4 regions of the Pantoea vagans genome follow, and region 2 is predicted to be linked to each of the others. Evidence: predicted binding sites of a transcription regulator. Region 2 holds the regulator's gene; each other region holds the start of a gene.
What was found. The regulator CRP, encoded in region 2, controls carbon source genes, mostly activating them, when cyclic AMP is high. The targets are predictions, from matches to a motif close to ATGTGANNNNNNTCACAT.

Region 1 (8,125 bases), 810 kb from region 2:
TGGATGGCGGTAAACAGATCCACATCATCCACCACGCCTGCAGCGACCATGGCTTTCGCACCGCGCACGCCTTCTTCGGCGGGTTGGAAGATGATCTTGATGGTGCCGCTGAGCTGATCTTTCATCTCCATCAACACGCCCGCCAGCGCCAGTCCGATGGTGGTGTGCCCGTCGTGACCGCAGGCATGCATCATGCCGGCATTGCAGGAGGCAAAGCCCTCGCGGGTCGGGATATGGTCGGCATCACGGCTTTCGTTCTGGTCCAGTGCATCCATATCGACCCGGAAGCCCATTACTGGGCCGGGACGACCGGTTTCCAGCGTGGCGACAACGCCACAGAAACCGCCTGAGAAATGGGAGATCCACTGCGGCAGCGCACCTTGTTCTAGCGCGCGGGCTTCTTGCTGCGCCAGCACCTCGGCGGAGGGCAATCCCATACGCGCATCAGCATCGATCACTTCACGGCCCAGCTTCAGCTGATAACCAAGGCGATGCAGCTCTTCAGCGACCAAGGTCGCGGTACGGAACTCCAGCCAGCCCGATTCGGCAAATTGGTGCAGATCGCGACGCCAGATTTGCATCTGCGGTATCCGCGCGTTGACGAGGTCGGAGAGGGTTTTCATCGGCATATCCTTTGTGTTGGTTTTTTATGCATTAACCCGAATCTACACAATGGTATTGGTGCGCATAAGATGCGAATATCTTGTCACTGATAAACAACGGTTATCACAAAAATCATGCCTGCCAACCTCAAACTTCATCAGCTGCGTGCCTTTGTCGACGTGGCGCGCCAGGGTAGTATTCGGGCGGCCAGCCGCTTATCGGGGCTATCGCAGCCCGCACTGACCAAAGCGATCCAGGAACTGGAGCTGGCGCTCGGTGCGCGCCTGTTCGAACGGCGTCAGCAAGGCGTCACGCTGACTGACATCGGTGATAACTTTTTTCGACATGCCAGTCTGGTGCTGGAAGAGCTGCGCGTGGCGCAGGAGGATATTCAGCAACGCCTGGGACTGGCCGGTGGCCGGGTCAATATTGGTGTGGGCGGCAGTATCGCGCGTACCATCATGCCGCAGGTGATCACTCAGTTTCATCGCGAATATCCGCTGGTGAAGGTGCGCATTGTTGAGGGGCAACTGGTGTCGATGGTGCATGAACTGCGACAGGGTGCGCTGGATTTCACCATCAATACCTACGATCAACACCATCTGGATCAGGAACTGATTTTTGAACGCTTGATGCAGCGAGAATATCAGGTGGTGATGCGCAAAGGGCATCCCATGGCCCATGCGCGATCCCTCACGGAGTTGCAGCACTGTGACTGGACCATGCCGACGCCGCAAGGCAGCTATTACCGGCTGTTGCACGATTTGTTTGGTGAACGCGGCATGGCACCGAAGATCGTCGTCACCTGTGAGACCTTTATGGCCTGTACCAGTCTGGTGGCGAAGAGCGATTTCGTCAGTATTATTTCGCGCGATGTGATTGAAGATCCTACCCACGGCGGGCAGTTAATCGCTCTCGATCTTGACGATCCGCTGCCGAAAGCCACGTTCTATTTGATTCAGCGAAAAGACACCGCGCTGACGCCGATGAGTGCCTATATGGCGCAATTATTCCGGCGTTACTGTCAACAAAGGTAAGAGTGCGGCCTGGCTCCCATCTGATTAAAAATTGCGCACTACACTTGCACTGGACGTTCCAATTCTGGAGAACTGACCATGCAAATTACTCCCTATGTGTTTTACAACGGCCGCTGCGAAGAGGCGATCGCCTTCTATCTTGAGGCGACCGACGGCGAACTGCTGTTCAAAATGACCTTTGGCGATATGCCAGACGAAACAACTGTCGAAGATGAAGGCTGCCCATCTGGCATGACGTTCTCACCCGAACAGATAATGCACGCGCACCTGCGCATCGGGCAGGGCGAACTGATGATGAGCGATGGCGCACCGCAGGCGAATTACGCAGGATTTTCCGTGAGCTTATCAACGCCGGATGAGGCACAAGGCAAGCGGTGGTTTGATGCATTATCGGCAGGCGGAGAGGTGACGAAAAAGTGGGAACCGACCTTCTGGGCGCACGGCTTTGGCATGTTCACCGATAAGTTTGGCGTGCCCTGGATGGTGAATGCCTATAAACCACAGATTTGACAGGTGTTGTTGAGATGCGTGGCGGCACAATTCATTGCGTGTATGTTACCAGGTGCGCATAAATGCGCACCCTACGAAAACCGCACACGATCGTTGTAGGGTCGCCATTTATGGCGACCTGGTCCATGCAATCAGAAGTTGTAACCCACCACCAGGTAGTAACCCCAGCCGGTTGATTTCACTTCAAACGGACCGTTGCCGAAGTTCAGCTCCTGACCATCCGCCCACTGTCCGCCGTTGTGGAAGTAACGCGCCACGGTAGAAACGTGCCAGTGATCGTAGTTCAGCGACAGGATGTGGCTGGAGGCGATCGAGTTGCTGGTACGCGATGGACCGGTTTCGTCACGCAGATCCGAGCCCCAGTCGAAGTTGGTGAAGCCGATATAGCTCAGCTTACCGCCCCACAGATCGGTAATCGGCACAAAGTATTTCACCTTGAAGCGATAACCATCCCAGCTGTTTTCGTTCGCCGCACCATAGTTCTGCCACTGGTACTTGGCATACACGTTCAGTGACAGGCCGATATCGCTGTGGGTATCAATATCGGTACCCAGACCCATGTACCAGGTGTTTTGACGCTGTGACGCGTTGCGACCCATGTCATAGATATAGTTGTTCGCGAAGTACCACTCTTTAAACGGACCAAATGCCAGGCTGGTGCCGGTCAGTTTATCGATAGAGAAACGCGGCTCAATTTCCATGAACAGCGGCGAACCGTGGTCGAAAATGCCGTTTGCGTTGCTGTTGCCTGCGCCAAAGAAGTTGGTCAGGTCGGCATAGCCGTAGAAATCGAACCAGTCCTTTTTGGCAAAGGCTTCGTATTCGAGATACACATCGTTGTTGAACTGAGGTCCGAAGCGCGTGTGATAGCTGCCCACCACGTTTACGCTCTGATGCCACCAGTCAGAAAGATACTGCGGATCGCTGTCTGCCGCTTGTGCCGCGCCGGTCCAGCTGCTGGCCAATAAGGCCCCTGCTATCAATGCTTTAAATTTCATTATTGTTATCCACATGCTTGTGATCGCCGCGAATGCGCCGCGATCGTGTCAAATCGATCCCAGGGGATGGGCAGTGTGTTGGTTTAAACGGTCTGAATCGCCGAATTTTCAAGTGCGCGTAATGTGCCTGTAACAGAGCGATAGGAAATAGATTTTGATCACGTTTGTCAAAATGTGTTGCATTTTGATTCATCTGAAATGTGACTGTGATCACAAAAAAGGCGTGTTGCGAACGGAACCCCGCAACCGATTACGTTGTCGCGTTCAGCGGTAATTTGATGGGATGTTGAAAAGGAGGGAGTGGCGCGATTTATCGCGCGGCCTGAAGACCGCGCTCTACCGAAAAGGTTAGCAACCGTCGAATCAAGGCAAGGTCACACGTACCTGCAAGCCAGAAATCTCGCCTTGCGGATTATGACAGTTGGACAGCGCCACCTGCATTTGATGCTTTTGCGCCACGCTACGAACAATGGATAACCCCAAGCCGCTGCCTTGTGCCTGCACATCCGGCGAGCGTGTGAAGCGGTCAAAGGCGCGTTCAATAAAGGATTCCGGCATGCCTGGACCATTATCGATGATATCCACCACGGTGTGATTGCCCACGCGATGTAACAGCACATCCACCAGACTGCCCTCTGGCGTGTGCAGCATGGCATTGCCTATCAGGTTATCGAACAGGCTGCGCAAATCGGAGCGGCTGGCGTGCAGGCGGTAATGCGTCGTGCCGTTAAAGCCAATATCAATCCCGCGTTTGTCTGCCACCACCATCAGTTGCTCAATACTCTCTTTGAGCAGATCGTCGATGTCGATGGTCTCGACGGAGGCTACTACCGACTGATCTTCCTGCCGTGAGATGTTGAGCAGTTGCGTAACTAAGTGGCGCGTGCGCGTGACGCCCGCTTCCAACTGGTCAAACTGTCGGCTGGCCTCGCCCGGTTGAATATGCTGACGCAGATTTTCCAGTTGGAGAGTGACGGCGGTCACCGGCGTGCGTAATTCATGCGCGGCATCTTCCAGGAACTGACGCTGTGAAGACCAGGCCGCACGCAGTTTATCCAGCAGCGAGTTATAAGCCGCGACCAGCGGCAGCACTTCATCGGGCAGGCTGTTGGGTGAAACCGCGTGGGGGTGCAGCGTTTCCTGGGCGGCAATTTGCCGCGACGCCACGCGTAAATCTCGGGTAATCGCGCGAACTACTAACCATATCACCAGCAGCGAGAGTGGCATCATTAGCATCAACGGAATGATGGCGGAAAGTACCCGCTTCACCATCAAGCTCTTCATGTAGCCAATGTTATGCAACACCTGAATATTGCCAATTTCACTGCCTAACTCACCGGGGCGGGTATAGACACGCCATTCACAGTCATCGCCGCAGTCGCCCACTTTCAAATCTGACCAGCCTTTTTTGGGCTGGAGCGGTGCCTGTAACGCAGGCCAGGAACTGGCGCGCAGGTGGTTGTGGTCATCCCACAACTGCACGATGTAGGTACTTTTTAGCTTCTCTTGCTGCATCACCATCGGCATTAGCGCGGGCATGCGTTGGCTGGATGACCAGGCATCGGCGATCTTCGCGAGTTGATCGTCCTTCATGGTGCCCATCATGTCGCCATAGCAGTGGTAGAAGTACCAGGTGACGCCGCCAATCATCGCCAGGTGCAACAGCACCAGGGTGAGCAGCAGTTTGTTACGCAAGGAGCGCATAAAGGTGAAAGGTTTCATATTGCCGGTACTCGCCAGCCCAGGCCGCGTACGTTACGAATCACTTCGTTATCAAGCTTGCGGCGCATGCCGTGGATCAGCACATCAACGGCGTTACTGGTGACTTCTTCTCCCCAGCCATAGATGCGGTTTTCTAATTGTTCACGCGATAAAATCGCGCCGGGACGTTCCAGCAGTGCATACAGCAGCGCATATTCACGGGCGGTGAGTTGTTCGCGTTGCCCTTTATACAATACCTCACGCGTCATCATATCCAGCTGCACATCGCCGCTACCTAACAGGGAATCCGCCGCACCGTGACGACGTCGGGTGATTGCACGCATGCGCGCCAGTACCTCTTGCAAATCAAAGGGTTTGAGCAAATAGTCATCGGCACCGCTGTCGAGGCCTTGAATACGCTGTTGTACGGTGTCACGCGCTGTCAGTACCAGCACCGGCGTCATATCGCCTCGGGTGCGAGCACGTTTCAATACGTGGATGCCATCTTCACGCGGCAAGCCTAAATCAAGCAATACGCAGGTATAGCCGCCCTCAGACCAGGCATTGGTGGCATACACGCCATCGCGCACCCAGTCCACTGACCAGCCCGCCGCTTCCAGCGCCTGCTGCAAGTTGGTGCCAATCATTTCATCATCTTCTACCAGCAGCACGCGCATAGTGTTCTCCCAGACTGATGAACGCAGTTTACCTTCGGATTCTTAGTAGATAATTACACTGCTCTCCCTCCTTGCTAATTCTGCGCTAATTTTCTGCTAATTAAGGGATAAATTTAACGCGCTACAGTGACTGCACTGGACATATTGTCGAAGCAGGAGGTTCCCATGAATCAGAGCGAATTTATCCGTAGTTTGCTGGACTGGATAGAAGACAACTTAGGTCACGATCTGCATCTGGATGAAGTAGCACGCCGCTCGGGATACTCCCGCTGGCATCTACAACGTCTGTTCCGTCAACACACGGGCTTCTCTCTGGCAGAGTACATTCGCCAGCGCCGGTTGACTGAGTCAGCGCTCACGCTGATTAACAGTGATGAAGCGATTTTACAGGTGGCGATGAGCTACGGGTTTGATACCCAACAGGCCTACACCCGCACCTTTAAAAATTACTTTAGCGTCACGCCGGGCCAGTTACGCCGCCAGCGTCGTGTTGAACAGGAACGTTTGTTATTCCCGCTGGCGGTGGCCAGTTGAGGCAAGCTCACTCTATTTTCTCAGCGCAGTCTTCGTAGCGGCGCAATTCATTGCGCGTCTTTCAGCGGCACTTTAGCCTCTGCTATGCGCGATAAATCGTGCCGCTACGAATATGTGCAGTGATGAAATTCGGTGCTAATTCTGTCGTTTACTTTTAATCTTCAGTTCTCACTCTCTTCATCTGTCTGAGAACATGGACAACAGCGATAATCTCACCGCTATGATGCTGTTTGCGCGCGTCGTAGAGCGGCAAAGTTTCAGTGAAGCTGCGCGAACCCTGGGTATCTCAAAATCGCATGTCAGCCGTGAAATTGCCCGGCTGGAAGTGCGGCTCGGCATCAAACTGCTGCAGCGAACTACGCGCAAGGTGGTGCTGACCGAGCTGGGGCAGGCTTACTATCCGTTCTGTACCCGCATGCTGGAAGAGATGCACCGTGCCGATGCTTTTGTGCAGCAGGTACATCAACTGCCCGCCGGGAATGTGCGCTTGCAGGCGCCCATCACCTTTGGTTGCCAGTGCGTGGTACCCACCCTGAATAACTTTATCCGCCGTCATATTCACATCAACGTCGACCTTGAACTCACCACCAGTGACGACCCACAACCCAGTGCAGATGTCGCGATCGTGATCCGCGCCCGGCCGCCGGAAGTGGCCAATTTTCGGGAATTAAGCACGATTGAGTGGGGCTTGTATGCCACGCCCGATTATCTGGCGGCGCATCCTGCCATCGATCATCCTGAACGCCTGACCCGCCACGATTTGCTGCTTTTTCACGGTCCGGCGCATACCGCTGCACTGCCGTTTCGACGCGACAAACAGCGACTGGCGCTGGACGTACATAGCCGCTTTCGTGCCAATAACAGCATGGCGCTGCTGAATGCCGCGCTGGCGGGCACGGGTATCGCTTATCTGCCTGCGTATATGACGCAAGAGGCGTTAGGGTGTGGGGAAATTCAGCAGGTGTTACCGGAGTGGCAGATGGATCGCTTGCACAGCTATCTACTGCTCAAAGAGCAGCCACAGCCTTCGTCACCGGTCACGCTGCTGTGTGATGCACTCATCAATACATTAGGTGAAGGTTGATTGTTGTTATCTGGCAACAATGCAGTGCTGGTTGGCAAATATCCCTCTCGCCCTGTTTTCTCCGCTTCAGCGCTGTTAGCCTGCTAAAAAGCAAAAACAGGGAAATCACTATGTCGTCCTCTTCAACCGTGTTAGCGCCTGAGCAGCAACACTGGAAGCGTAACTTGTGTGTCTGCGTGCTGGGTTCGTTCAGTACCATCGTGGCGATGACGTTACTGTTACCTTTTTTACCACTCTACGTGCAGCAGCTTGGCGTGCAGGAACCTGCCGCGATTGCCCGTTGGTCTGGGGCCGCGTATGGCGCAACCTTCCTGAGCGCGGCGCTCACCGCACCATTGTGGGGTAAGTTGGCCGATCGCTATGGCCGTAAACTGATGCTGATCCGAGCCAGCCTTGGGATGGCGATTGCCATGTCACTGATTGGTATGGCGACCGCGCCGTGGCAGCTGGTGGCGCTGCGTTTGTTAGCCGGTTTATTAGGTGGCTATGCCTCTGGCTCAACCATTCTGGTGGCGTCGCAGACGCCTAAAGAGCAGACTGGCTGGGCGCTGGGGGTATTGTCATCCGGCATTATGGCGGGCAACGTGGTGGGGCCGCTGCTGGGCGGGATACTGCCACCTCTTATCGGGATTCGTCACACCTTCTGGCTGACCGGTGCGGTGATTTTCCTCGCCTTCCTTGCCACCACCTTTTTGTTAAAAGAAGCACCGCGTCAAGCCGGTAAAAAAGCGGCGCAGAGCAATATTGAGGAAGATAAATCGATTAATCTGCCGGTGGTCAGGCTGATGTGGTTATCAGGCATGTTGCTGATTTTCGCCAACATGTCGATTGAACCGATTATCACGCTGTATATCGGCCAGTTTGTCCAGGGTGAACATGCCATTACGGTCACGGCGGGGGTGGTGATGGCCGCCGCCGCATTGGGCAGCATTCTCTCTGCACCGCGTTTGGGCCGACTGGCGGATCGGGTCGGGCATGGAC
Region 2 (8,125 bases):
GATCTTTGCCGGTGTGGCGGGCGATCTGGCACCGTTGACGGCGCAGTTTGCGAAAGTGGTGAGCCCCGCTCGTTAAAATGCGTAGAATAGCGGCGGTTTTTCTGGCCTGAGGGCACTATGCTGCTGCTAATTGATAACTACGACTCCTTCACCTGGAATCTCTACCAGTACTTCTGTGAGCTGGGCGCGGATGTGCGCGTAGTGCGTAATGACGCCATTACCGTGGCGGAAATCGAGGCGCTGCCGCTGACACATCTGGTGATTTCTCCTGGCCCCTGTACCCCGGATCAATCCGGTGTCTCGCTGGAGGCGATTCGCCACTTTGCTGGACGCCTGCCGATACTTGGCGTGTGCCTTGGCCATCAGGCGATTGCGCAGGCATATGGTGCGCAGGTGGTTCGCGCGCGCCAGGTGATGCATGGGAAAACTTCCGTAATCCAGCACACCCAGCAAGGCGTGTTTCGCAACCTTAATAATCCTCTCACCGTGACGCGCTACCATTCACTGATTGTGGCGCGCGATACGCTGCCCGCAGAATTCGACGTCACCGCCTGGAGCCTGCGCAACGGCGAGCCGGATGAGATCATGGGCTTCCGCCATCGCACCTTGGCGCTGGAAGGGGTGCAGTTCCATCCTGAGAGCATCCTCAGCGAGCAGGGCCATCAGCTCTTGGCTAATTTTCTGAACGCGTAACTTATGTTTGCCTTCGTGTGATTTTTTATGCATATTTTGTGATTATAATTTCACTTCAGCTCAACAAATAACCCAATGAGGTCGGCAATGGCAGCGGAAAAACTAGCGGTAACCCGGGAAACGTTCGATAACGTGATTTTGCCTGTTTATGCACCTGCGCAGTTTGTGCCGGTTAAAGGTAAGGGCAGCCGAGTCTGGGATCAGCAGGGCAAAGAGTATATCGACTTCTCCGGCGGCATCGCGGTAACTGCTTTAGGCCATTGCCATCCGGCGCTGGTGGAAACGCTGAAATCGCAGGGCGAAACCTTGTGGCACACCAGCAACGTATTCACCAACGAACCGGCACTGCGTCTGGCCAGCAAACTGATTGCCGCGACATTCGCCGATCGTGTGTTCTTTGGTAACTCAGGCGCGGAAGCCAACGAAGCGGCTTTCAAACTGGCGCGTTATTACGCCTGCAAGAAACACAGCCCGTTCAAAAGCAAAATTATCGCCTTCCACAACGCGTTCCATGGCCGTACCCTGTTTACCGTCACTGTAGGCGGTCAGCCGAAATACTCTGACGGTTTTGGTCCGAAGCCTGCCGATATCGTGCATGTGCCGTTTAACGATCTGGATGCCGTCAAAGCAGTGATTGATGACCACACCTGCGCCATTGTCGTCGAGCCGATTCAGGGCGAGGGCGGTGTGGTGGCGGCGACCGCAGAATTCATGCAGGGCCTGCGCGCGCTGTGTGATGAGCATAAAGCGCTGTTGGTGTTGGATGAAGTGCAAAGCGGCATGGGGCGTAGCGGCAAGCTGTTTGCTTACGAGCATTACGGCATCAAACCCGACATCATCACCAGTGCAAAAGCGCTGGGCGGCGGTTTCCCGGTGAGTGCGATGTTGACCACCAACGAAATTGCCTCCGTGATGGCACCAGGCGTGCACGGCACCACTTACGGCGGTAACCCGCTGGCCTGTGCGATTGCCGAAACCGCGCTAGATATTATCAATACACCAGAAGTGCTGAATGGCGTGGAAGCGCGTCGCCAGCAGTTCGTGGAAGGTCTGCAGGCCATCAACAGTCAATTTGAACTGTTCAGTGAGATTCGCGGCAAAGGTTTACTGATTGGTGCGGCGTTGAAACCGCAGTACGCCAGCAAAGCACGCGACATCCTCAATGCATCAGCCGCAGAAGGATTGATGGTGCTGACGGCGGGCACCGACGTGATTCGTTTTGTGCCTTCGCTGGTGATCGAGCCAACCGATATCGCAGAAGGCATGGCGCGTTTCGCCAAAGCCATTGAGAAGGTGCTGGTGGCGTAATTAACTTTTTGGCCGTAATACTTTGAGCCAGCGACCATGATGCGGTCGCTGGCTCCATGCCAGTGAAGAGATAGTGTGCATCACGTTCAGGTGTTGCAAGATGCGCTTCACATGCTGTTCCACAATCGTCACCGGCCCCTCATTCAGATTCTCCGGCGCTTCCAGAATGTTGCTGTCATTGCCTGGTCCATCGTATGCCAGCCGCTGCTGACAGCGTTGCAACGCAATTTCACAGGATTGCAGATAACGCTCCGCCAGTTTCGGCGTCAGCATGGTGTGCTCACGCGCCAGAATCGTCATGGCGTTGAGATGCTCGACGATAAACTGACTGTGTGTTACCCACATGCGCATATCTTTCAGGTACTGCGCGTTGAAGCCCGGTTCGCTTGATGCCTGGTTAAGCGAGTTGAACAGCGCATTGTGCGCCTGATTGACCTTCATGCGCTGGTACGCCAGCTTTTCCGGCGATTGTTCAGGCCCCAACAGCATTCGTAACGCTTCCTGATAGGCTTCCAGCGCATCATGGGCGTTGCTGCGCAGCAATCCGCTCTGCCACTGCGGCCACAGCCAGATCATGCCTGCAAACGCAATCAGACAGCCCATCAGCGTATCCATCATGCGCGGCAATAAGAACTGTGCGCCATTGAGCGACAGCAGCTGTAACGAATACACGGCGGTAACGGTGAAGCCAATCATCGACCAGCCATAATATTTGCGCGTCACCAGATAGCTGGCGAGGGTGATGGCCAGCATAAACAGTAAGGTGACCGATTCGGGTACGGCCAGTCGCAGTGAGGCTGCCGCAATCAGCAAGCCGGCAAAGGTGCCGAGCGCACGGTGCTGAATGCGCACCCGCGTGGCGCTGTAGCCATTCTGACTGACAAACATGATGGTCATCAGAATCCAGTAGGGCTTAGGAATGTTGAAGAACAGCGCGACTGCGCTGCCGAACATTAGCATCACCGAGATGCGTGCGGCGGTGCGTAAAGCGGCAGATTTCAATGACAGATAGCTGCGCAACGCGGGGAAGAACGGCAGACGGCGCTGACGATCCGCCATCAGGTCACGCGTGTACAACGGCTTCTGCGTGCGTAAGACGCGTGCGATACGGCTGAAGTGGTAGTAACAGAAGTTGCCGACCGGATTATCTGGGTGCTGGCGCGCGATTTTTTCCAGCGCCCCGAGTGGCTTCTCCATATGGAAGCGCTCCGGCAACTGATGATAGAGAATCGCATCGGCGAGGATGCGCAGGCGCGCGGAGATGGTTTTCGCATTCCAACGGATCACCGCCTCAGCGTGGCTCTGCTCGACCAGCTTTTGCACCTCTTCCGGCTGATGCAGGCTCACCGAAATGTGTTCCTGTAAATCCAACGCCACCTGAAACGCTCGCGTCAGACGCTTATGGCTGTTATCGCGGCTGGCCGAGAGCATATGCATCTGCTGATAACAGGTGGTGATCAGATCGACGGCTTTTTGCTGGCGTGCCAGTAGCGGCGGTAACGCTTTTTCAGGATCGGTGAGTTGCGTCAGCAGCGTGTATTTCGCATCACAGTAATCTGCCAGTTCGCGATACAGCAGGCTCAGGGTTTCACGCATCGGCTGCTCTTTCCACAGCCAGAACCAAAACCAGTTAAACAGGCCGTACCAGAACGTACCGCCGATATACAGCAGCGGCGGCACCCAGACCGGCATCCTTCCAACCAGGCTGAGGCTAAAGATGGCGGCGATCAGGGTGGCTGGCAGCAAGCGGCCATGCAACGGGCTGATTTCGCCGGTGACACCAATCAGCAGCGGCAGCACAAACAGAATGAGCGGCAGCGGAATCTGATAATCCGTGAGCAACTGGATCGAAAAACTGCCGATGGCAAACAGCGAACCGCCGACAATCAGACGTTTGAAGAAGCGTTTATGCGGGGTATCCAGACCGGCCATGTTGCAGCAGGCAGGCACTAATGAGAACAACAGGCCTTTTTGCAGATCGCCAAACAGCCAGCCAAGTGCCACAGGCAGGCACAGCACCAGCGTTTGCCGCAGGGCGTAGTTGACCTCAGGATGATAGATGATTCGGCGCCACATCAGCTCATCGCAAACAAAAACGGCGCGATGTTGCCATCACGCCGTGGGTGATAAGAAATTAGCGGGTGCCGTAAACGACGATGGTTTTACCGTGTGCGGAGATCAGGTTCTGATCTTCCAGCATTTTCAGGATGCGCCCCACGGTTTCGCGTGAGCAACCCACGATCTGACCAATCTCCTGACGGGTGATTTTAATCTGCATCCCGTCTGGGTGAGTCATCGCATCTGGCTGTTTGGCCAGATTAAGCAGTGTTTGCGCGATACGGCCCGTCACATCGAGGAAGGCAAGGTTGCCCACTTTCTCGGAGGTGATTTGCAGACGACGCGCCATTTGCGACGAGAGTCGCATCAAAATATCCGGGTTTACCTGAATCAGCTGACGGAATTTTTTGTAGGAAATTTCAGCCACTTCGCAGGCAGTTTTGGCACGTACCCAGGCACTACGTTCCTGACCTTCTTCAAACAGGCCGAGTTCGCCGATGAAATCTCCCTGATTGAGGTAGGAGAGGATCATCTCTTTGCCTTCTTCATCTTTGATCAGAACCGCAACGGAACCTTTCACGATGTAGTACAGCGTTTCCGCTTTCTCACCCTGATGGATGAGCGTGCTCTTTGACGGATATTTGTGAATATGGCAATGGGACAGGAACCATTCGAGTGTAGGGTCTGTTTGCGGTTTGCCGAGAACCATTCGCTATTATCCTCTATTGTAATCGTGCCCAAAGCACAGGGGGCAGTTTTCCCTGTCAGGCGGTGTAATCGTCGAGCGTTTTATTTCCGGGTGATTCTTAAGCTACGCTTTTGATTCTTCCCGCCTTCGTCTGTTACGACGAAAATATTTTCAGCACTGTTTGTAGCACAGCTTTTGCAAGCTGTCTTCTGTTGTCTCGCTTCAGCAACAGGCGGAAGAGTCTGGATTGCTGTTTATCAACTGAAAGCGTACTCTGGCGGCAAAATAGCCACTTCAGGAGAAAGAATAATGCAGGCACGAGTGAAATGGGTGGAGGGGTTAACCTTTCTCGGAGAATCCTCATCTGGCCATCAGGTATTAATGGACGGTAATTCAGGGGATAAAGCGCCGAGTCCAATGGAGATGGTTCTGATGGCGGCGGGCGGCTGTAGCGCGATTGACGTGGTGTCTATCCTGCAAAAGGGCCGTAATGATGTGGCCGATTGCGAGGTGAAGCTCACCTCTGAACGCCGTGAAGAAGCGCCACGTATTTTTACCCACATCAACCTGCATTTTATTGTCAGCGGCAAAGCGTTGAGTGATAAAGCCGTGGCCCGCGCGGTTGATCTCTCCGCTGAGAAGTACTGTTCAGTAGCGATCATGCTGGGCAAAGGCGTGGAAATCACCCACAGCTATGAAGTGGTAGAGCTGTAATTCTACTGTAGCGGCGCGATTTATCGCGCGGTGTGATGCACGCCATACATCGTGCCGCTACAGAAATTCTGGATTATTCAATCCGTTTACCTTCTATCAGCCGTTGCACCAGCGGTGTCATGATCAATTCCATCGCCAGCCCCATTTTGCCCCCCGGCACCACCAGCGTATTCATGTGTGAAATGAACGAGCCCTGAATCATTGCCAGCAGGTAAGGGTAGGCAATCCCCTCCAGACCACGGAAATGGATCACCACAAAACTTTCGTCGAGCGAAGGGATCTCACGTGCGGCAAACGGGTTGGAGGTATCCACGGTCGGCACGCGCTGGAAGTTGATGTGGGTGCGAGAGAACTGCGGCGTGATGTAGTTGATATAGTCCTCCATCGAACGCACCACGGAATCCATCACCGCTTCACGAGAATGCCCACGTTCGCTGGTGTCGCGCACCAGCTTTTGAATCCACTCCAGGTTCACAATCGGCACCACACCCACCAGCAGATCCACATGCTCTGCCACGTTGTGCGGTTGGGTCACCACACCGCCGTGTAACCCTTCATAGAACAGCACATCGGTGTTGTCCGGCAGCGGCTGCCACGGCGTAAAGGTGCCCGGCACCTGATTCCACGGCACCGCTTCATCATAGGTGTGCAAATACTTGCGCGATTCGCCCTGACCGGTTTTTCCGTAGTGCTTGAACGTCTGCTCTAATAAACCAAAGTCATTGGCTTCGGGGCCAAAGTAGCTAATGTGACGACCCAGATCGCGCGCTTTACGGATCGCCATGTCCATCTCTGGACGGGTGTAGCGATGGAAGCTGTCACCTTCCACTTCCGCAGCGTGCAGATCCAACTGCTGGAATATTTTACGGAAGGCGAGGCTGGTGGTGGTGGTACCGGCTCCGCTGGAACCGGTAACGGCAATGATTGGATGCCTGGCTGACATAACAGAACTCCCTGTGAGGTCCGGCGATGAGCATTGTTACCACGAATTGCCGCGCGGTGCATTAACCGCGAAAATCTCGCGCAGGCATGATATTCACTGATTCATGCAGTTCAGACCACACCAGCACGACTTCGCCGCGTTCCAGTTGGCGGCGCACATCGGCCACCTTCTGCGCCAGGCTGCGCTCCTGCTCGCCGTAATCGGTACCTTCACGTAACACGAAAGTTTCAATCAGGTTTTCCAGCGTTGTCACTTCAAGTTCTTGCCAGGGAATAATCACGATCACACATCCAGATAGGTTGAAAGCCAGTCAGGTACACGCTGTTCCAGCCACATTTTCGGCTTCAGCAAGGTGCCGCCAACAAAACCAACATGACCGCCTTGTTGCGTCAGCTGATATTCAATGGAGGGTGACAGCTGTTCTGGTTGCGGTATCACTGCATCGGTCATAAATGGGTCGTCTTTGGCGTGAATGACCAGCAACGGCTTGCGTACGCCGCTGAGCAGCGGCATGGCGCTGGCACGTCGATAATAGTCATTGGCATCCAGAAAACCGTGCGCGCGTGCGGTAATCGCATCATCGAACTCACGAATGCGGCGAAAGGCGCGCAGCTGGCTCAGTTCCACCGGCAGCGTGCCGGGCCAGGCCAGCAGTTTACGCGTGGCGTTCTGTTTCAGCTTAGTGAGCAAATAGTGCTGATAGAAGCGCGAGAAGCCGGCATCCAGCTTTTCGCTACAGGGTTCAAGGGCAAAGGGAGCTGAAATCGCAACGGCGGCATCAACCAGAGCATTGTTGCCCTGCATGCCCAGCAAATAGGCCAGCATATTCCCCCCGAGTGAAACGCCCACCGCTGCCGTCGGAACCGTACCCCATTCGCGCTGGAGCCAGTGCAGGAAAAAGGTGGCGTCTTCGGTTTCACCGGAATGATAAATGCGCTGCAGGCGATTGGGCTCGCCACTGCAACCCCGGAAGTGCATCACCACTGCCAGCCATCCGCGTGCCTGGCAGGCCTGCATCAGGCCGTGAGCGTAGGGGCTGCGGAAGCTGCCTTCCAGGCCGTGGAACATCACCATGCGGGGTTTATGGCGCGCCTGCGCGGGATCTTCGCTCCACGCGAGATCAACAAAATCGCCGTCCGGCAGGTCAAGGCGCTGCCAGTGCGGGCGTAAGGTTACGCGCCGACGCAGAATGCGCGGCAGCAGTGTTTGTAGATGCGCGTTACTGAATCCGCGCAGCGGTGTAAAGCGCTCGCCGTCGGGGCGATCAAAATAGCTTGGGTAAAGGCTTGTCTGATGCATAAGTCGCTGATAGCTTCGATGGGTTGTCCGCTTTACTGGGTGAGGAGCACCCGAATATACATGGAACTGAGTCTTTTTTTATCAATGTTGGGCTTTCTTTGGGTCGCTGCCATCACGCCAGGCCCCAATAATATGTTACTTACTGCCTCAGGTGCTAATTTTGGCTTCCTGCGCACCATTCCGTTGCTCATTGGTATCATGATTGGCATGCAAGTCATGTTGCTGATGGTGGCATTTGGCATCGGCGGTCTCATCCTGCTTTATCCTTCTCTGCATCTGGTGCTGAAGATTGCTGGTAGTCTCTATTTACTGTGGCTGGCGTGGAAAATCGCGACTGCGGAGTACGAGAAGCTGGAAACGGAAGACGCCAGCGTGAAGCAGATGCCATTCTGGCAGGGCGGATTGCTGCAACTGATCAACCC
Region 3 (8,125 bases), 600 kb from region 2:
GCGCTCAATCTGCTCTTTCGCTTTTAGGCCATCAAAGGGGGCCACTCGGTCCTGCAATACCGCCAGCTCATCGGCAATCGCCGGTGGGAAAAGATCCCGGCGCGTTGAGAGCATTTGACCGAACTTGATCCACACCGGACCGAGCTGCTCCATTGCCAGACGAATGCGCACGCCCGTTGAATCATTTTTGTGTTTGTTGGGGATCCAGAAAATACAGCGTCGCCAGATTCGCAGCGGCAACGTGATGCGCATGTGGGGGATCAGTTCATCAAGACCGTAGGTCAGGAAGATCTTGATAATGAAGTATAAGCGCCGAATTTCTCCCAGCGTCATTTCGCCTCCAGCTGTGCTAAACGCGTTTCAAACGCATTAAGCGAACGTTCCATCGCTTCGACCTCCTCGCAGAACCAGGCAAGTTCTAATGCGCCCGGCGCGACACGCCACTCTTCAGTCAATACCTGGCCAAGATAGTCCTGCCGACGCGTAACCTGCTTCTGCACGAATTTCAACGCATGCTGTGCAGCCTGGCTCACGCCCTGCGCTGCAATATCGCCAATCCAGGGTGCGAGATACTCTGCTGGGTCGAGTTCAGCAAGATCCATCAATGCAGAAAACTGCTGCACCACCTGCAGATCGCCTTCTACGTCCAGCTCACCGCTGCGGATCAGGCTGGTGAGTTGCTGACGATCGCGCAGCTTCGGCAGAGTGCTCAAGCGCAGACTGACGCTGCAATCGCTGCTGTCTTGCCAGTCACTCAGCACATCCAGCTGTGATTCGCTGAACACCAGCACCAGCGGGAAATCCAGCTCTTGCAGGCGCAGCGTTAACACTTTGCCCGCCAGACGCTGGCGCGCAGCTTTCAAACTACGATCGCGATAGAGAACACGATTGAGGGCGGTCTCAAGACCGCCGGTAATAATCGGGGTAAAAGTCATGATTAATCAGAACTTAAAGCCGCGATGCAGCGCCACAATACCGCCGGTCATGTTGAAATAGGTGGTATTTTCAAAGCCGGCATCGTTCATCATCGCTTTCAGGGTTTCCTGATCGGGATGCATACGAATGGATTCTGCCAGGTAGCGATAGCTTTCCGCATCCTGCGCCACCAGTTGGCCGATACGCGGCAAAATGTGGAATGAATAGGTATCGTAGGCTTTGCTCAGCGGTTCCAGCACCGGTTTAGAGAACTCCAGCACCAGCAGACGACCACCCGGCTTCAGCACGCGGAACATCGATGCCAGCGCCTTCTCTTTTTCGGTGACGTTACGCAGGCCGAACGAGATGGTGATGCAATCGAAATAGTTATCCGGGAACGGCAATGCTTCAGCGTTAGCCTGCACATAGCTGACGTTGCCTGACACGCCCATGTTGCGCAACTTCTCACGGCCCATTTTCAGCATCGAGCTGTTGATGTCCGCTAACACCACCTGACCGGTTTCACCCACCAGGCGGGAGAATTTCGCCGTTAAATCACCGGTGCCACCGGCCAGATCCAATACACGTTGACCACGGCGCACGCCGCTGCTGTCAATCGTAAAACGCTTCCAGACACGATGGATGCCAAACGACATCAGATCGTTCATCAGGTCATATTTTGCCGCTACGGAATGAAACACGTCCGCGACTTTATCGGCCTTTTCGCTTTTCGCGACGGTCTTAAAGCCAAAATGAGTAGTTTCCTGCTGTGATTCATCTGCCATCGGGTTTACCTGTTCCACAAACAATTCTTGCCGAAGTGTATCAGAGTCACGCTACGCGAGCACGTGACCACCGTGCTATTCGTTGATGCGGCGCAGCGAAGCAGGTGAAGAATCTGCTGGCTTTTCATCGGGCTCACTGTCATCGGCCCAATCCTCGTCCGCCTCCTCCGGCTGCGCTTGCTCTACCAACTGAGGATTAATCGGCCGTTTGATCTCCACGCCGAGCGATCGGAAAGCCTCACTTTGCGCAATCAGGTTACCGCGCCCTTCCGCCAGCTTCTTCATCGCCTGCTGGTAACTTTGCTGGGCTTTATCGAGGTTGTGACCAATGCCACTCATATCATCCACAAACAGTCGCATCTTGTCGTACAGCCGCGCAGCGCGGTCGGCGATACGTTGGGCGTTACGGCTCTGATGCTCATAACGCCACAAGTTGTTGATGGTACGCAGCGCCACCAGCAAGGTTGTTGGGCTGACTAACATGATGTTTTGCTGCAGAGCTTCGCTGATCAGCTCTGGCTGGCGATCGATCGCTAACAAGAACGCCGGCTCAACCGGAATAAACATCAACACATAATCCAGAGAGCGTAAACCGGGCAATTGTTGATAATCTTTTCGCCCCAGCAAGCGGATATGACCACGCATGGCGCTGACGTGTTCCTGAATGGCCTGCTCGCGCGTGGCTTCATCTTCCGCGTTGAAATAGCGTTCATAGGCGATCAACGTCATCTTGGCATCAATCACCACATCCTTGCCCTGTGGCAGCCGCACGATGACATCCGGTTGCATCCTGCCCTGCTGCTCCAGCTGCACGCTGACCTGCGACTCATACTCGTGGCCTTCACGCAGCCCTGAGGCTTCCAGTACCCGAGCCAATACCACTTCGCCCCAGTTACCCTGAATTTTGTTATCGCCTTTTAATGCTTTGGTCAGGTTCACCGCTTCCTGTGCCATCTGCACATTCAGCTGCTGTAACTGACGGATTTCATGCGCCAGCGTATGACGTTCACGCGCTTCCTGGCCAAAGCTGTCATGTACCTGACGCCGAAAACCATCCAGCTGTTCGCGCAGCGGGCCAATCAGGCTGTTGAGGCTTTGGCGATTTTGCTCATCAACGCGACGCCCGCTGTTTTCAAAAATGCGATTGGCGAGATTTTCAAACTGAGCGCTGAGACGCTGCTCGCTGTTGGTCAGCAAGCGCTGCTTCTCCTCCGCGCCATAGCGCGTCTCTTCCAGACGTATAGTGACTTCGCGCAATTCTGCTTCCTGCGCACTGTTCACTTCCAGCTGATTACGCAACTCCCGGCTAAGCTGCTCGCTTTCACCGCGCCAGTAATCAAGCTGTTGCAGTCTTTCCTGTGCTCCGCTGAGCGCACCGTGCAGTTGGCGCAACTCTTGTTCGCGCTGCTGGATTTGCTGCTGCAGATACTCATGCTGTTGCTGCTGACGCTGCTGCGCCTCTTCCAGCAGGCGCCGCTCGGTGGTGAAGCTGGCGTGCTGTTGACCAGCGCGCAATTGGGCCAGTATCCAGCCAATGCCCAATCCGGCCAGCGCCAGCGCGCCGCTGATGATAAGTTGCTGATCCATAATTCCCCCGCGGATCGATTCGCTGGGGGAAAAGGTAAAATGCTACTGTATAAATGTCCAGACCGATTTACGCCTTCGGTTTCGAGTCGCAGGCGCGTTGGTTTGATTGACTGGCTTCAGTCACTGACTGGCAGTGCTTTTACCGTCAATTCCCCCGCTTTCCATGCATCAATCAGGAAAAATGGCATTGGCAGCATCCATTCGCTGTCTTTGACCTTGGCGGGATAGCGCCAGCTTTGCCCATCACAGGTCAGCTCAATCTGCTGCCAGCCGTCGGTCACGTTTTCGACTTTACCCGCCATGCTGGAAAATCCGGCATTACTGCCAACATGGAAGCGGTCGGTCTGCCAGCGAATCGGCGGATGCGCGGGCCATGCCTGTGCATGATGAAACTGGAACAAATCATCATGATTCAACACACTTTCTCGTACCGTCGGCCACAGCGCCACTTTGAGGAAGTACTGATCGGTGAAACGTTCACTGCCGCTGTACTGCACAATAAAATCCCGCATCTGCTGCTCAACGTTGTGGAACACGCCGTGACAGCCGCCCCACATCCCCGCCAGCAAAAGTTCGGTATGGGTGAAATAGTCGCGCATATGGTGGAACCAGTAAGGCGAGGCAAGCCAGGCATCCACTGCCGCTACTTCACGTTCAGAGAGCAAAGAGTCCGCGTCACGCACGATATAGCGTTTGACGCTGGGGTCATCCATTACCAGGAAGCGCCATAGCGTCGGGAAAATGGTTTTCTCGTGCGACATATCCACCAGCTGGGTATTGGGCTGCTTCAGACGCTGCCAGACATGCGGCGGCACGCTATCGTCGAGATAAACCCGGCAGATCCAGCTGGGATACAGCTCGCGGGCGACGTCGATATTTTTGATCAGCGTTTCGCAATAGCGCGGCTGCCCACCATACAGGCTGAAAGAGATGATGTTTTCGTTGGGACTGCCAGGATTATACGGCGGTGGTGTTCCCACAGGAAAAGCCACCTTGTTGCCCTGGCGGAAAATCGCATCTGATTTTTCCAGCGATTCCCGGCCATAACGGGCCACTTCTTCCGGTTTTCCCAGCCATCCACACACTTCAGTTAAGCCATCGAGCCAGGTTTCAGAAGCCTGCGCACGCTGCGCGGCTGGCGCCTGGTAGATTTTTTGATAGGTCTTGTAGGATTTTTTGTAATCCCCGATCCGCATCAGCGTTAGTGCATAGTCGCTCAGCACCTGCATGTTGTGGGGCATGACGCGCAGCACTTCTTCACAGCACCGGCATGCAACGGGAAAATCAGAGGCCGCCATGGCCTGACGAAAACGCGCTGCAACACCTTCAATACGTGATTGCGCCGCAGCGGCAGGGTTTACCAGGGCAGGACGAGGAGCAGAAACCGTTTTGCGCATAGTTTGTTCTCAGAATCAGCTGAAATTGTGCGCAATTTAATCAGGCAATTGCTGAGATCCCTATAAGTCCGGTCTCGAATCATCCTTTGCCTTGCGCACTAAATTAAGCGACGCGCTGCTTCAACTACAATCTTCACCGCATCACTTTCGGTCTGTTTCATGGTCGCCGCATCCGGGATCTCTTTTTGCGTACGGTTAACGATGACACCCGCCACCATGCCCGCTCTCAGCCCCTGACTGGCGCACATGGTTAACAGTGTAGCGGATTCCATCTCATAGTTGAGCACGCCCATTTGCTGCCACTCTTGCATTGAGCCCTGGAAGCGATTCACCACACGTCCTGAGAAGGTATCGTAGCGTTCCTGGCCCGGATAGAAGGTGTCGGAAGAAGCGGTAATACCGATGTGCGTTTTAGCGCCACAGGCTTCTGCTGCAGCCACCAGCGCGGTGGTACAGGTGAAATCTGCCACCGCCGGGAATTCCATCGGCGCGAAGTGCAAGCTGGCCCCGTCAAGACGCACTGAAGCAGTGGTAACCAACACATCACCGACGTTGATATTCGGCTGGATCGCACCGGTGGTGCCGACGCGTAAGAAAGTACGCACCCCCAACTGCGCCAACTCTTCCACCGCGATAGAGGTGGACGGACCGCCAATGCCGGTTGAGCACACCACCACAGGCTTGCCATCCACTTCCGCCAGGTAAGTGGTGAATTCACGGTGCGAGGCGAGGTGCTGTGGGTTATCCATCAGCGCTGCGATTTTTTTCACGCGCTCTGGATCGCCGGGAACGATAGCCAATGTGGCTCCTTTCAGATCGGCTTTAGTGATACCAAGGTGAAAAACGTCAGACTGGGCCATAACAGACTCCTGATAGAGAGAGGATATGCGCGCCACTCTACGTCAGCGAGTGGCATAAATATGTGACTAATTTCACTATAAATTATGAAAGTTACATTATCAGAAAATAATAATGTGATATGCATCACACATTAGCAGTTGGCAATTCTGAATTGCTACAAGCGGTGCTGTGTTCGTTCGGTTGGCAGTGTTAATAGAGAAGAAGAACACATCAACCCTACATCAGCCTGGCTCCTGAAGCAGGCTATAGTTACGTGATTGCGCATTTGCTAGCACGGAGAGAACAATGAAAACCGAAGACAATATGGCACAAAAATCTGCCGCCGGTGGTTTCGCCCCTGCGGTTCAGCCCATCGCAAGCAGTACGATTACTACCTCCAGTGACACGATTCACAGCGGTGAGACATCGGTGCCGAGCCAGGGCGAAAATCTTCCGGCTTATTACGCGCGCCCGAAAGTGTATGAGGGGACGCTACCGGTCGTCCTGGTGGTGCAGGAGATTTTCGGTGTGCACGAGCATATTCGCGATCTGTGCCGCCGACTGGCACTGGAAGGTTATCTGGCCGTGGCGCCGGAACTCTATTTCCGTGAAGGCGACCCAAGTGACTACAGCGATATCCCCACCTTGTTTAAAGAGTTGGTGAGCAAAGTGCCTGATTCGCAGGTGCTGTCGGATCTTGATCATGTGGCTAACTGGGCGGCACGTCATGATGGCGATATACGTCGCATGGCGATTACCGGTTTCTGCTGGGGTGGACGAATTAGTTGGCTGTTTGCCGCGCACAATCCGCAGGTACGTGCCGCCGCCGCCTGGTATGGACGCCTGGAAGGTGAAAAAACCCTGAAGCAGCAGAAGCATCCGATTGATGTCGCAGTGGATCTCACCGCACCGGTACTGGGTTTGTATGGCGGTAAGGATGAAAGTATCCCGCTGGAGAGCATTGATAAGATGCGTCAGGCGCTGCACGCAGCCAATGCCAAAGCAGAGATCGTGGTTTACCCAGAAGCGGGCCACGCTTTCAACGCGGATTATCGACCAAGCTATCACGCCGATTCTGCCGCCGATGGCTGGGCGCGCATGTTAGCGTGGTTTAAGCAGTATGGCGTAGCACCCAACGCCTGATCAGTCAGGGGCGCACTCGCGCCCCCAAATGCCCCTGTTAAACCTTTTCACCCCGCAGGTTTTGCGCCGCTTTGACCATGTTCGCCAGAGCCTGACGCGTCTCCGTCCAGCCACGGGTTTTCAAACCGCAATCAGGATTCACCCACAAACGCTCTTCAGGGATACTCAGCGCCGCTTTGCGGAGCAGGTCTTCCATCCAGGCCACACTTGGCACGTTAGGAGAGTGGATGTCATAGACGCCGGGGCCGATTTCGTTCGGGTATTCAAACACTTTAAACGCCTCCAGCAGATCCATATCAGAACGCGAAGTTTCGATGGTGATGACATCGGCATCCAGTGCGTCAATCGCATCCATGATGTCGTTGAACTCGCAGTAACACATATGGGTGTGGATCTGGGTCGCATTTTGCGCCACCGCGGCGTTGAGGCGGAAGGCATCAACCGCCCATTTCAGATAGGCCGCCCATTCAGACTGGTGCAGTGGCAGGCCTTCACGCAGCGCCGGTTCATCAATCTGGATGATGCCGATCCCGGCTGTTTCCAAATCTTCCACTTCATCACGCAACGCCAACGCAATTTGTTTGGCGATGGTTTCACGCGTCACGTCCTCGCGCGGGAATGACCAGCACAGAATCGTGACGGGGCCGGTGAGCATACCTTTAACCGGTTTGTCGGTCAGTGACTGCGCATACTGCGCCCACTCAACGGTGATGGCTTGCGGACGGCTGATGTCGCCAATAATGACCGGTGGTTTCACGCAACGCGATCCATAGCTTTGTACCCAGCCGTTTTGCGTGAACACGAAGCCATCAAGGTTTTCGCCAAAGTATTCAACCATGTCGTTACGTTCCGCTTCACCGTGTACCAGCACGTCAAGCCCCAGCCGCTCTTGTTCGGCAATTGCCTGTTTGATGTGTTGCGCGATACCCGTGCGGTAGTTTCCGCTGTCGATGTTGCCTTTTTTGAAGTCGAGACGCAGGCCGCGGATTTCAGTGGTCTGCGGGAATGAGCCGATAGTGGTGGTTGGCCAGGCTGGCAGGTTGAAGCGCTGACGCTGTGCCTGGGCACGTTCACGATAGTGGCCCGGACGTTCCACGTCTTTAGCCTGAATTTTTGCCAGACGCGCCTCGACGGCGGCATTGTGAACACGCGTTGAGTGAGCACGGGCACGAATCGGTGCACTCCACGCCGCCAGTGAAGCGGCATCTCCATTATTCAGCGCGTTGCTCAGCAGTGACAGCTCAGCACACTTTTGCAGGGCAAAGGCAAACCAGCTTTTCACTTCCTCATCCAGCCGGGTTTCCACACTCAAATCGATCGGGCTATGTAGCAGTGAGCACGATGAACCCACCCACAGCTGCTGGCGCAGTCCCACCAGCGGCTTCAGGCATTCAAACCAGCGACTCAGGTCAGCACGCCAGACGTTACGACCGTTAATTACGCCGACGGACAGTAGCC
Region 4 (8,125 bases), 1.2 Mb from region 2:
AAGTACGGATAAAAGGCAATCCCGCAGTGATGTTGACGCCGTCATAAAAGCCTAATAGTTTCAGTGGGATATGACCTTGATCGTGATACATCGCCACCACCATATCGTACTGCCCCTGCTGACACTGCAGGAACACGGTATCCGGCGGGCAAGGGCCATAGACATCAATCCCCTTCTCTTTCATCACTTTGATTGCCGGCGCGACGGTAGTGATCTCTTCATCACCAAACAGACCGTTCTCACCTGCATGCGGATTCACACCGGCCACGGCAATACGAGGATTGTCAAAGCCGACGCGGCGCAGGAAACTATCCGCCATACCAATTACCGTCTGAATACGTTCGCCATTCAGGGTGTCGAGGAACTTACGCAGCGCAATGTGGGTGGTCACGTGAATCACCTTGAGGTGATCGGTGTACAGCACCATCGCGTAATTTTTGGTGTTGGTGAGTTGCGCCAACAGCTCAGTGTGCCCCGGATAAATATGCCCTGCTGAGTGCAGCGCTTCTTTATTCAGCGGTGCTGTGGCAATCGCATGGACGTCACCCGCCAGCGCCAGTTCAGTGGCACGCTTCACACATCGCCAGGCCAAATCGCCCGCTTCTTTCTGCACGACACCTGGCTTAAGGGCTTCAGGATTTGCCAGAGGTTCGTCAATCACGTTAATAATGCCGGGTGCAAAATGCGCATCTTTCACTTGATCCAGCACGCGCAGTTCAGCCTGCGGCGTAATGTTCAATCCCATCACCCGACGCAGCGTGCTGGCGCAGCCGATCACCACCGCGGGAATACCCGCCAGCTCGCCTTCTGCTAACGCTTTAATGATGATCTCCGGGCTGATGCCCGCCGGATCGCCCATGGTCACCGCAATAATTTTATTCACTCGACTTCTCCTCAATGAAACGGATGGCTTCTACCAGGGTGTTTTCGTCGCCAAAGCCACCCGCTTTGGTCATCACCGGCAGGTGTAATTCGCTATTAAGCAGAACCCCGTGCGGCACACAGCCTGCCACCAAGCCCTGAATCTGGAAACCGCTGGCGCCCAGCGCCTGTGCTACGGCAATGGCAACGTCGCCGCCAGAAAGATACAAACCGGCAGGCAACCCATGTCGGCATACCTTGCTGGTTAACTGTGCCAGGAACTGGCAAATGCGTTCACCTAATTCCTGGCGTGAAACCTGATGCTGCTGGCAGAGCTGTTCAATATCGTGACGCTGATCGGCATGCTGTGTGGTGCGCACTACACAATGCGCCCCGGCACTTATTGCTTGTTGCATGGCCTGTTGCCACACGTTAGCTTGCGGCCATGCGGGCTGCGCAAACAGCTGGCGAATATCGATGTCGATAATGCGGATCTCTCGCTGAGTACCGAGACGGGCAATCTGCTGCTGGGCAATCGCACTCATCGACCCCACCACCGCTAAGACCGGCCGTGCCGGACGTGCAGCCAGATACTCTCCCAGCGCGTCGCCCAGTCCCGATGCGCCCGCCAGTAGCGGTCTGATGGACAAGGTTGCTGCTGCCGCCATCAATAACGCAATATCCGCATCCTGTTCGGCATCCACCACCACCAGGCCCTGCTTAGTGGAGAGAACCTGTGCCAGTTGACCACTGCGCACGGTGGCCAGATCGAGCGTTTCGCCCGCCATTGCACTCTGCATTTGTAGCCGGGTTAACACATGGCTACTGGTGACGGGCGTTTTAGGATCGCTGGCAAATTCGGTATCGGTCAGGCGCTGCTGATTGATCCACACCTCTCCCTGACGGGTGGTGCGTCCCAACCTGGGTACCGCAGGCACCACCAACGCCAGAGTTTTCCCGCTGGCTGTTAATGCCGCTTCAATTTCAGCGCCTGGATTGCCGCGCAGTGTGGAATCGATCTTTTTAAACAGCCAACCATCCTGGGCAATCGCCTGATGCTGCTGTACGGCAAGCGTTGTACGATGCGCAGCATCTGCGGCGCTCACCGCTCGGCTATCGGTGCTGATCACCAGTACATCCGCACTGTTGGCATCATGTGGCGTGCTGCTATCAAACAGCACATGCACTTTTGCGCCCGCTCGCGCCAATCCGCTACCGGCATCATTGGCCCCGGTAAAATCATCGGCGATCACTAAGACTGGCGTTTTCCATGGCTGTGAAGTCATTCTCTTTCCTCTACCGGCAGCTCGCCGTGTTGAGATTGATTATATTCAATCATGATTGATTATATGTGAGCAAGATCAAATTATTTGAAATCAATTTGCCCTATAAATTTAGGCACTGTAGTGACAGAACCTGCACTGATTGAGCAAAGTTAATCATTCAGTACGAAAAAACCGCAATAAGGGTATGAAATGAATATCAACAGCACCGTGATCAGTGGCTTTCAGGCGCTTAATGACCTTAGCTATTTGCTGCAAGGTAAAGAAAAAGCGCTTCTGGTAACCGATAAGAATATTGAAGGCATTCCAGCGGTTCAGACGCTGATCGCGCAGCTGAAGCAGCAGATCAGCAGTTTAAGCATTGTAAACAGCGTCCCACCAGAACCGAGCCAGCATGATGTTGCTGCCATTGTTGCTGCGTTGCCCTCTACAGATGTGGACCTGGTGATCGGCGTCGGCGGAGGCAGCGTACTGGATGTCGCAAAGCTGCTGTCGATCCTGTGCGTTGACGGCGCACCCACGCTGGATGCGCTGCTGGCCGGTGAAAAACCACAAACCCGTACCACATCCCTGTTGATCCCGACCACTGCGGGTACAGGATCGGAAGCCACGCCTAATGCGATCCTGGCGATCCCTGAGAAAGAGACTAAGGTGGGCATTATCACACCGGTGATGCTGCCAGATTATGTCGCACTGGTCCCCGAGCTGACCACCAGCATGCCGCCACACATCGCCTCTTCAACCGGTATCGATGCGTTGTGCCATCTGATCGAGTGCTTTACCGCCACCGTGTCCAACCCGGTAAGCGATAACTATGCACTGATCGGCATGAAAAAGTTGTTCGCCAGTCTTGAGACCACCATTGCCGAGCCGGGCAACCTTGAGGCGCGCCTCAATATGCTGTGGGCCTCCTATTATGGCGGCGCGTCCATTGCTCATGCCGGGACGCATCTGGTCCATGCAATGTCTTATCCTCTGGGCGGCAAATATCACCTGCCACACGGCGTGGCGAATGCCATTCTGCTGGCCCCTTGCATGCGCTTCGTCCGCCCTGCTGCGGTGAGCAAATTCGCGCAAGCCTACGATTTACTGCCAGATGCCGATACCACACTGGATGAAGAAGCCAAATCTCACGCGCTGGTGGAGTATTTCGCCGCGCTGGTGAAGCGTCTCAAATTACCGGCCAGTCTGGAAGAACTGGGCATTGGCCCAGATCATCTGCCGTATCTGGTTGAAGCCGCGCTCGACGTGCAGCGTCTGATGAAGAATGTGCCGATGAAAGTCAGCGCCGATGACGTGAGAAACGTCTACCTGACGCTGTTTCCGGCTTTGAATCACTAAGGATTAATGAGGGAATCATGAGCAAGAAAATTCAGGGCGTATTAACCGCCATCGTCACCACTTTTGATAGCGAAGGTGCATTCAACCCAGCCGCGCAACGCGTGCAAGTACAACGCCAGCTGAGCGCAGGCAACGGTATTTTCTGCGGCGGCACCAACGGTGAATTCTTCGTGCTGAACGAGCAGGAGAAACTGGCGGTGACGGAAACCTGCGTCGATGAAGTGAACGGCGCGGCAGCGGTTGTGGCGCATATTGGTGAGATCTCTACCCGTGAAACCATTCGTCTGGGCAAGCAAATTGCCAAACTGGGCGTCGATGCCGTTTCGGTGATCACACCTTATTTCGTGCCACTGAAGCAGGAAGAGTTGATCGCTCACTACCGTGCAGTGGCCGATGCGATTGATGTGCCGCTTTATCTGTACAACATCCCTGCGCGTACCGGCAACACCCTGCAGCCGGAGACTGTGCGCACGCTGGCCGCGCACCCGAACATCATCGGCATTAAAGACAGTGCGGGCAGCTACGAAAGCCTGAGCGGCTTCCTGCAAGCAGCAGAAGGCATGGAAAACTTTAACGTGCTGACTGGCCCAGACTCGCTGATCCATCGCGGCTTTGTCGAAGGTTGCACCGCCTGTATTTCTGGCCTGGCCAACGTGGCACCGAAAGAGATCAACGCCATCTGGGCACGTTTCCACGCGGGCGATATTGAAGGTTCACGCCAGGCGCAAGAGAACATCACCGGTCTGCGTACCGATCTCTACAGCGTCGGTTTCCCACCGGCCACCGTGAAACGTGCGGTTTCACTGCTGGGTTCTGATGTAGGCAACAGCCGCTATGCAGTGAGCTTCTCTGCCGAAGAAGAGCAGAAGATCCGCCAGATCGTGAATCAGTATTTGCAGTAATGATTTTGGGCAGTCTTTTTGCCTTTTTACCACCTAAATACCCTAAATAATTCGAGCTGCAGGACAAATATGCCGCAGGCTTATTTGAACAGCGCTAGCGCTGGCCCGTAGGGTGAGGCTTTAGCCGAATCACGCGGCAAGTGAGTTAATCCCCAGGAGCTTACTGAAGTAAGTGACTGGGGTTAGCTCACGCAGCCAACGCACCTGCAGCTTGAAGTATGACGGGTATTAACACCGGGAAGAATCATGAAAGTCATCTGTACCTCACCTTCATTCGCCAAATACGACGCTGCCCCCATCGACACCCTGCAGCAGCACGGTTTTGAGCTGATTACCCTGCCCGCTGATGCACCGCTCAGCGCGCTGGAACCGCATCTGGCCGATACCGTGGCGATGATCGTTGCGTTCACTGACGTCAACGAAGCACTGCTGGAGAAAGCGCCACATCTGAAGATCGTGTGTAAGCACGGCGTTGGCGTTGACAACATCAATCTGGATGCCACCCGCGCGCGCGGCATTTATGTCACCAACGTGCCGGATGCCAATAAACATGCGGTGGCTGATTTTGCCTTTGCGCTGATCCTCAACAGCGCGCGCCAGATTACTCAGGCGGCGATTGAAACCCGGGCGGGCAACTGGCCACGCATCTTTGCCACCGACGTGTATGGCAAGACGTTGGGCATTATCGGCCTTGGCAATATTGGCAAGCAGGTGGCGTTGCGCGCCAAAGGTTTCAACATGCGCGTTATCGCTTTTGATTTTTATCCGGATGAGAAATTCGCCGCAGAACACGGTATCGAATTTGTCAGTCTCGACCAACTGACTGAAAGCAGTGATTTTATCACGCTGCATAAGCCGCTCACCGATAAAACCCAAAACCTGTTTGATGCTGCGCGCATCAAGCGCATGAAGAAAAGCGCTTTCCTGATCAACGCGTCACGCGGTGGCATCGTTAATGAGCAGGACCTCTATCAGGCGTTGCTGGATAACGTGATTGCCGGTGCGGCTGCCGACGTGTTCGAACAGGAACCGCTGGCGGAGCACCCGCTGTTTACGCTGAGCAACTTTATCCCGACCTCGCATATCGCGGGATATACCGACGGTGCCATCAGCGCTATTGGTGAACGCTGCGTGATGCAAATAGTGCAGTGCATTAAACAGGGCGAACGCCCAGTAAATATCATGAACGGGCTGGATTAACTTTTTCAAACCCCTATTTAATCCATTTTATATCCCAAGTCATTGGTGTTGTAGCAAGGCGGTAAATTCATTCATCCTCAGGAGCTTATTCCAGGGGGGAATGAATGCAGCCAACGCCGCTACAGCGCGAAGGACGCCGGGAAGGTGAAAATAATATGAATAACACCTCTCGCTCTACCCGTATTCGCTGGTGGATTGCAGGCCTGATGTGGCTGGCAATCGCCATTAACTATATTGACCGAACTGTACTCTCTGCGGCCGCTCCGCACCTGATTAAAGAACTTGATATAAACCCAGAGATGATGGGTTTTATTATGGCGGCATTTTTCTGGTCCTATGCACTCTTGCAGATCCCGGCCGGCTGGTTCGCCGATCGCTTTGGACAGAAAAAAGGTCTGGGTATTGCTGTTGCCTGGTGGTCGATTGCCACCATGGCGATGGGCCTGGCGACCGGCTTTAAATCCCTACTGGCGCTGCGTTTAGCGCTGGGTGTCGGTGAAGCCGCAGCTTACCCGAGCAACGCCGGTATTACCGCGCGCTGGTTCCCGGATCGCGAACGTGCCACGGTTTCAGGCCTGTTCGACAGCGCGTCGAAGTTTGGTGGTGCCGTTGCCATGCCGTTGATCGTTTTTATGATCGCCATGTTCGACTGGCGCATCACCTTCCTGGTGATTGGCTCACTCGGTGTGTTCTGGGTGATCGCCTGGTACTTCATCTATTCCGAGAACCCGGAAGATCATAAATCGATCAGCCAGGATGAAGTGCGATTCATTCGTGATGGCCAGGCGCAGAAACACGGCGATAAAAGCGTGAAACCGATGAAGTGGTATAAGCTGCTGCGCTACCGCAATATCTGGGCGATGTGCATTGGCTTTTTCACCATCAACTACACCTCCTACTTCTTTATCACTTGGCTGCCAACTTACCTGGTGAAAGATAAAGGCATGGATTTCCTCAAAATGGGGATGGTCGCTGCACTGCCACTGATTTGCGGCATGGTGATTGAAGTGCTGGCGGGTTGGGCATCCGATCGCATGGTACACAATAAAGTGCTGTCACTGACCGCCACCCGTAAGCTGTTCCTGACCATCGGTCTGCTGATGGCACTGTGTATCGGTTTTGCGCCGTTCACGGATTCCGTATTTATGACCGTGCTGCTGCTGTGTATCGCCAAATCCGGTACCACGGTAGCGGCCTCTCAGGTCTGGGCTCTGCCGGGTGATGTGGCACCACAAAACAGCGTGTCGATTGTGGCGGGCCTGCAGAATACCGTCTCAAACATGGGCGGCGCAGTCGGCCCAATTATTACCGGCGCTATCGTTGGCGCAACCGGCCACTTTACCTGGGCACTGGTGTTTTCTGCCGTGCTGGTGGTGATTGGTATTCTTAACTACCTGTTCCTGATGGGCAAAGTTGAACCTATCGTGGATGAGGAGCAGGTGCATCATTCACATTCCGTTGTGAGCGGCGCGTAAGTGCCAAACCCGCCGCATCGCCCTGATGCGGCGTTTCCCCTACAGAAAATAAAAAACAATTGGAGGCGACATGTCGCTGAATTCCAATGGATCACCTGCTGCAATTCAGGCAAGTAAAGCGAAAGGGAAATTTCGTTTCGTCATTCTCACGGTGCTGTCCGTCGGCATCGCCATTAACTATATCGATCGCGCCGCCATGAGTGTCGCCATGCCGTTTATGAGCCAGGAGTTGCACTTCTCGCCCACTGACAGCGGCTTGTTACTCTCGGCGTTTTTCTGGAGCTATGTGCTGTTCCAACTGCCCGGCGGCTGGTTAGTCGATAAGCTGGGTCCCCGCATCACTTTTGCAGTCAGCAGCCTCGGATGGGGATTAGCCACCGCGGCTTGCGGCCTCGCCAGTTCGATTGCGGCGCTGGTGGGTTTCCGGTTTGTGCTGGGCGCAGTGGAAGCCCCCAGCTATCCCGCCAGCTCCTCAACGGTGACGCGTTGGTTCCCGCGCCAGGAGCGCAGCTTTGCCGCTGCCACCTTTAACAACGGCAGCAAAATCGGTGGCACGCTGGCGATTCCGATCATCTCCTTCCTGATTGCCTTGATCGGCTGGCGCATGACGTTTGTCATTTCGGGTGTGGTGGCGGTGGTTTGGGCGCTGGCCTGGTATCTGTGGTATCGCGATCCGCGCGATCATAAAACCGTTTCGCATGAAGAAGTCGAATTCATTGAAGCGAATCAGGATCCGCAAACCGGTGAGCCGATGAGCGTGCGACAGTTGCTGGGCCAGCGCGCCGTGCAGGCGATGATGGCGGGCTTCTTCTGCATCAACTTTGTCTCTTACTTCTTCTTCACCTGGTTCCCCACCTATTTAGTGGAAACCTTCCATCTGTCACTGATGAAGTTTGGCTTACTGGGCATGCTGCCGGGACTGGCGGCGATTGTCGGCGGCTGGTGCGGCGGGTTGCTATCCGATACCCTGGTGCGTCGCGGTTATTCCCTCAGCGTGGCCCGCAAGATCCCCTTGGTGGGCGGCATGCTGGGCAGTGCGACCATCGGCCTGGCGGCGTTTTCA

Region 1: LK04_RS17050 (nucleoside-specific channel-forming protein Tsx) is a predicted target of CRP. The motif match lies at 3,347-3,364, and genes of this name have one in related genera.
Region 3: udp (uridine phosphorylase) is a predicted target of CRP. The motif match lies at 5,657-5,674, and genes of this name have one in related genera.
Region 4: LK04_RS15195 (iron-containing alcohol dehydrogenase) is a predicted target of CRP. The motif match lies at 2,211-2,228, and genes of this name have one in related genera.

Annotation. Positions count from the first base shown of each region.
Region 1 covers NZ_CP011427.1:3,661,043-3,669,167, reverse strand. The annotation lists gene LK04_RS17065 (amidohydrolase) at 1-623, opposite strand, end outside; gene LK04_RS17060 (LysR family transcriptional regulator) at 738-1,640, shown strand; gene yjdN (VOC family metalloprotein YjdN) at 1,719-2,150, shown strand; gene LK04_RS17050 (nucleoside-specific channel-forming protein Tsx) at 2,282-3,148, opposite strand; gene LK04_RS17045 (sensor histidine kinase) at 3,512-4,870, opposite strand; gene LK04_RS17040 (response regulator) at 4,867-5,526, opposite strand; gene LK04_RS17035 (helix-turn-helix domain-containing protein) at 5,692-6,060, shown strand; gene LK04_RS17030 (LysR family transcriptional regulator) at 6,254-7,144, shown strand; gene LK04_RS17025 (MFS transporter) at 7,255-8,125, shown strand, end outside.
Region 2 covers NZ_CP011427.1:159,496-167,620, forward strand. The annotation lists gene LK04_RS00705 (putative adenosine monophosphate-protein transferase Fic) at 1-76, shown strand, start outside; gene LK04_RS00710 (aminodeoxychorismate synthase component II) at 118-693, shown strand; gene argD (bifunctional acetylornithine/succinyldiaminopimelate transaminase) at 781-2,001, shown strand; gene LK04_RS00720 (YccS/YhfK family putative transporter) at 2,002-4,077, opposite strand; gene crp (cAMP-activated global transcriptional regulator CRP) at 4,136-4,768, opposite strand; gene LK04_RS00730 (OsmC family protein) at 5,057-5,461, shown strand; gene LK04_RS00735 (phosphoribulokinase) at 5,535-6,404, opposite strand; gene LK04_RS00740 (YheU family protein) at 6,466-6,684, opposite strand; gene LK04_RS00745 (hydrolase) at 6,687-7,703, opposite strand; gene LK04_RS00750 (LysE family translocator) at 7,764-8,125, shown strand, end outside.
Region 3 covers NZ_CP011427.1:3,874,947-3,883,071, forward strand. The annotation lists gene ubiB (ubiquinone biosynthesis regulatory protein kinase UbiB) at 1-333, opposite strand, end outside; gene ubiJ (ubiquinone biosynthesis protein UbiJ) at 330-935, opposite strand; gene ubiE (bifunctional demethylmenaquinone methyltransferase/2-methoxy-6-polyprenyl-1,4-benzoquinol methylase UbiE) at 942-1,700, opposite strand; gene rmuC (DNA recombination protein RmuC) at 1,776-3,287, opposite strand; gene LK04_RS17965 (tetratricopeptide repeat protein) at 3,404-4,684, opposite strand; gene udp (uridine phosphorylase) at 4,783-5,544, opposite strand; gene LK04_RS17975 (dienelactone hydrolase family protein) at 5,831-6,667, shown strand; gene metE (5-methyltetrahydropteroyltriglutamate--homocysteine S-methyltransferase) at 6,705-8,125, opposite strand, start outside.
Region 4 covers NZ_CP011427.1:3,243,340-3,251,464, forward strand. The annotation lists gene LK04_RS15185 (D-threonate 4-phosphate dehydrogenase) at 1-883, opposite strand, end outside; gene dtnK (D-threonate kinase) at 876-2,147, opposite strand; gene LK04_RS15195 (iron-containing alcohol dehydrogenase) at 2,337-3,485, shown strand; gene LK04_RS15200 (dihydrodipicolinate synthase family protein) at 3,503-4,387, shown strand; gene LK04_RS15205 (phosphoglycerate dehydrogenase) at 4,634-5,587, shown strand; gene LK04_RS15210 (MFS transporter) at 5,743-7,062, shown strand; gene LK04_RS15215 (MFS transporter) at 7,133-8,125, shown strand, end outside.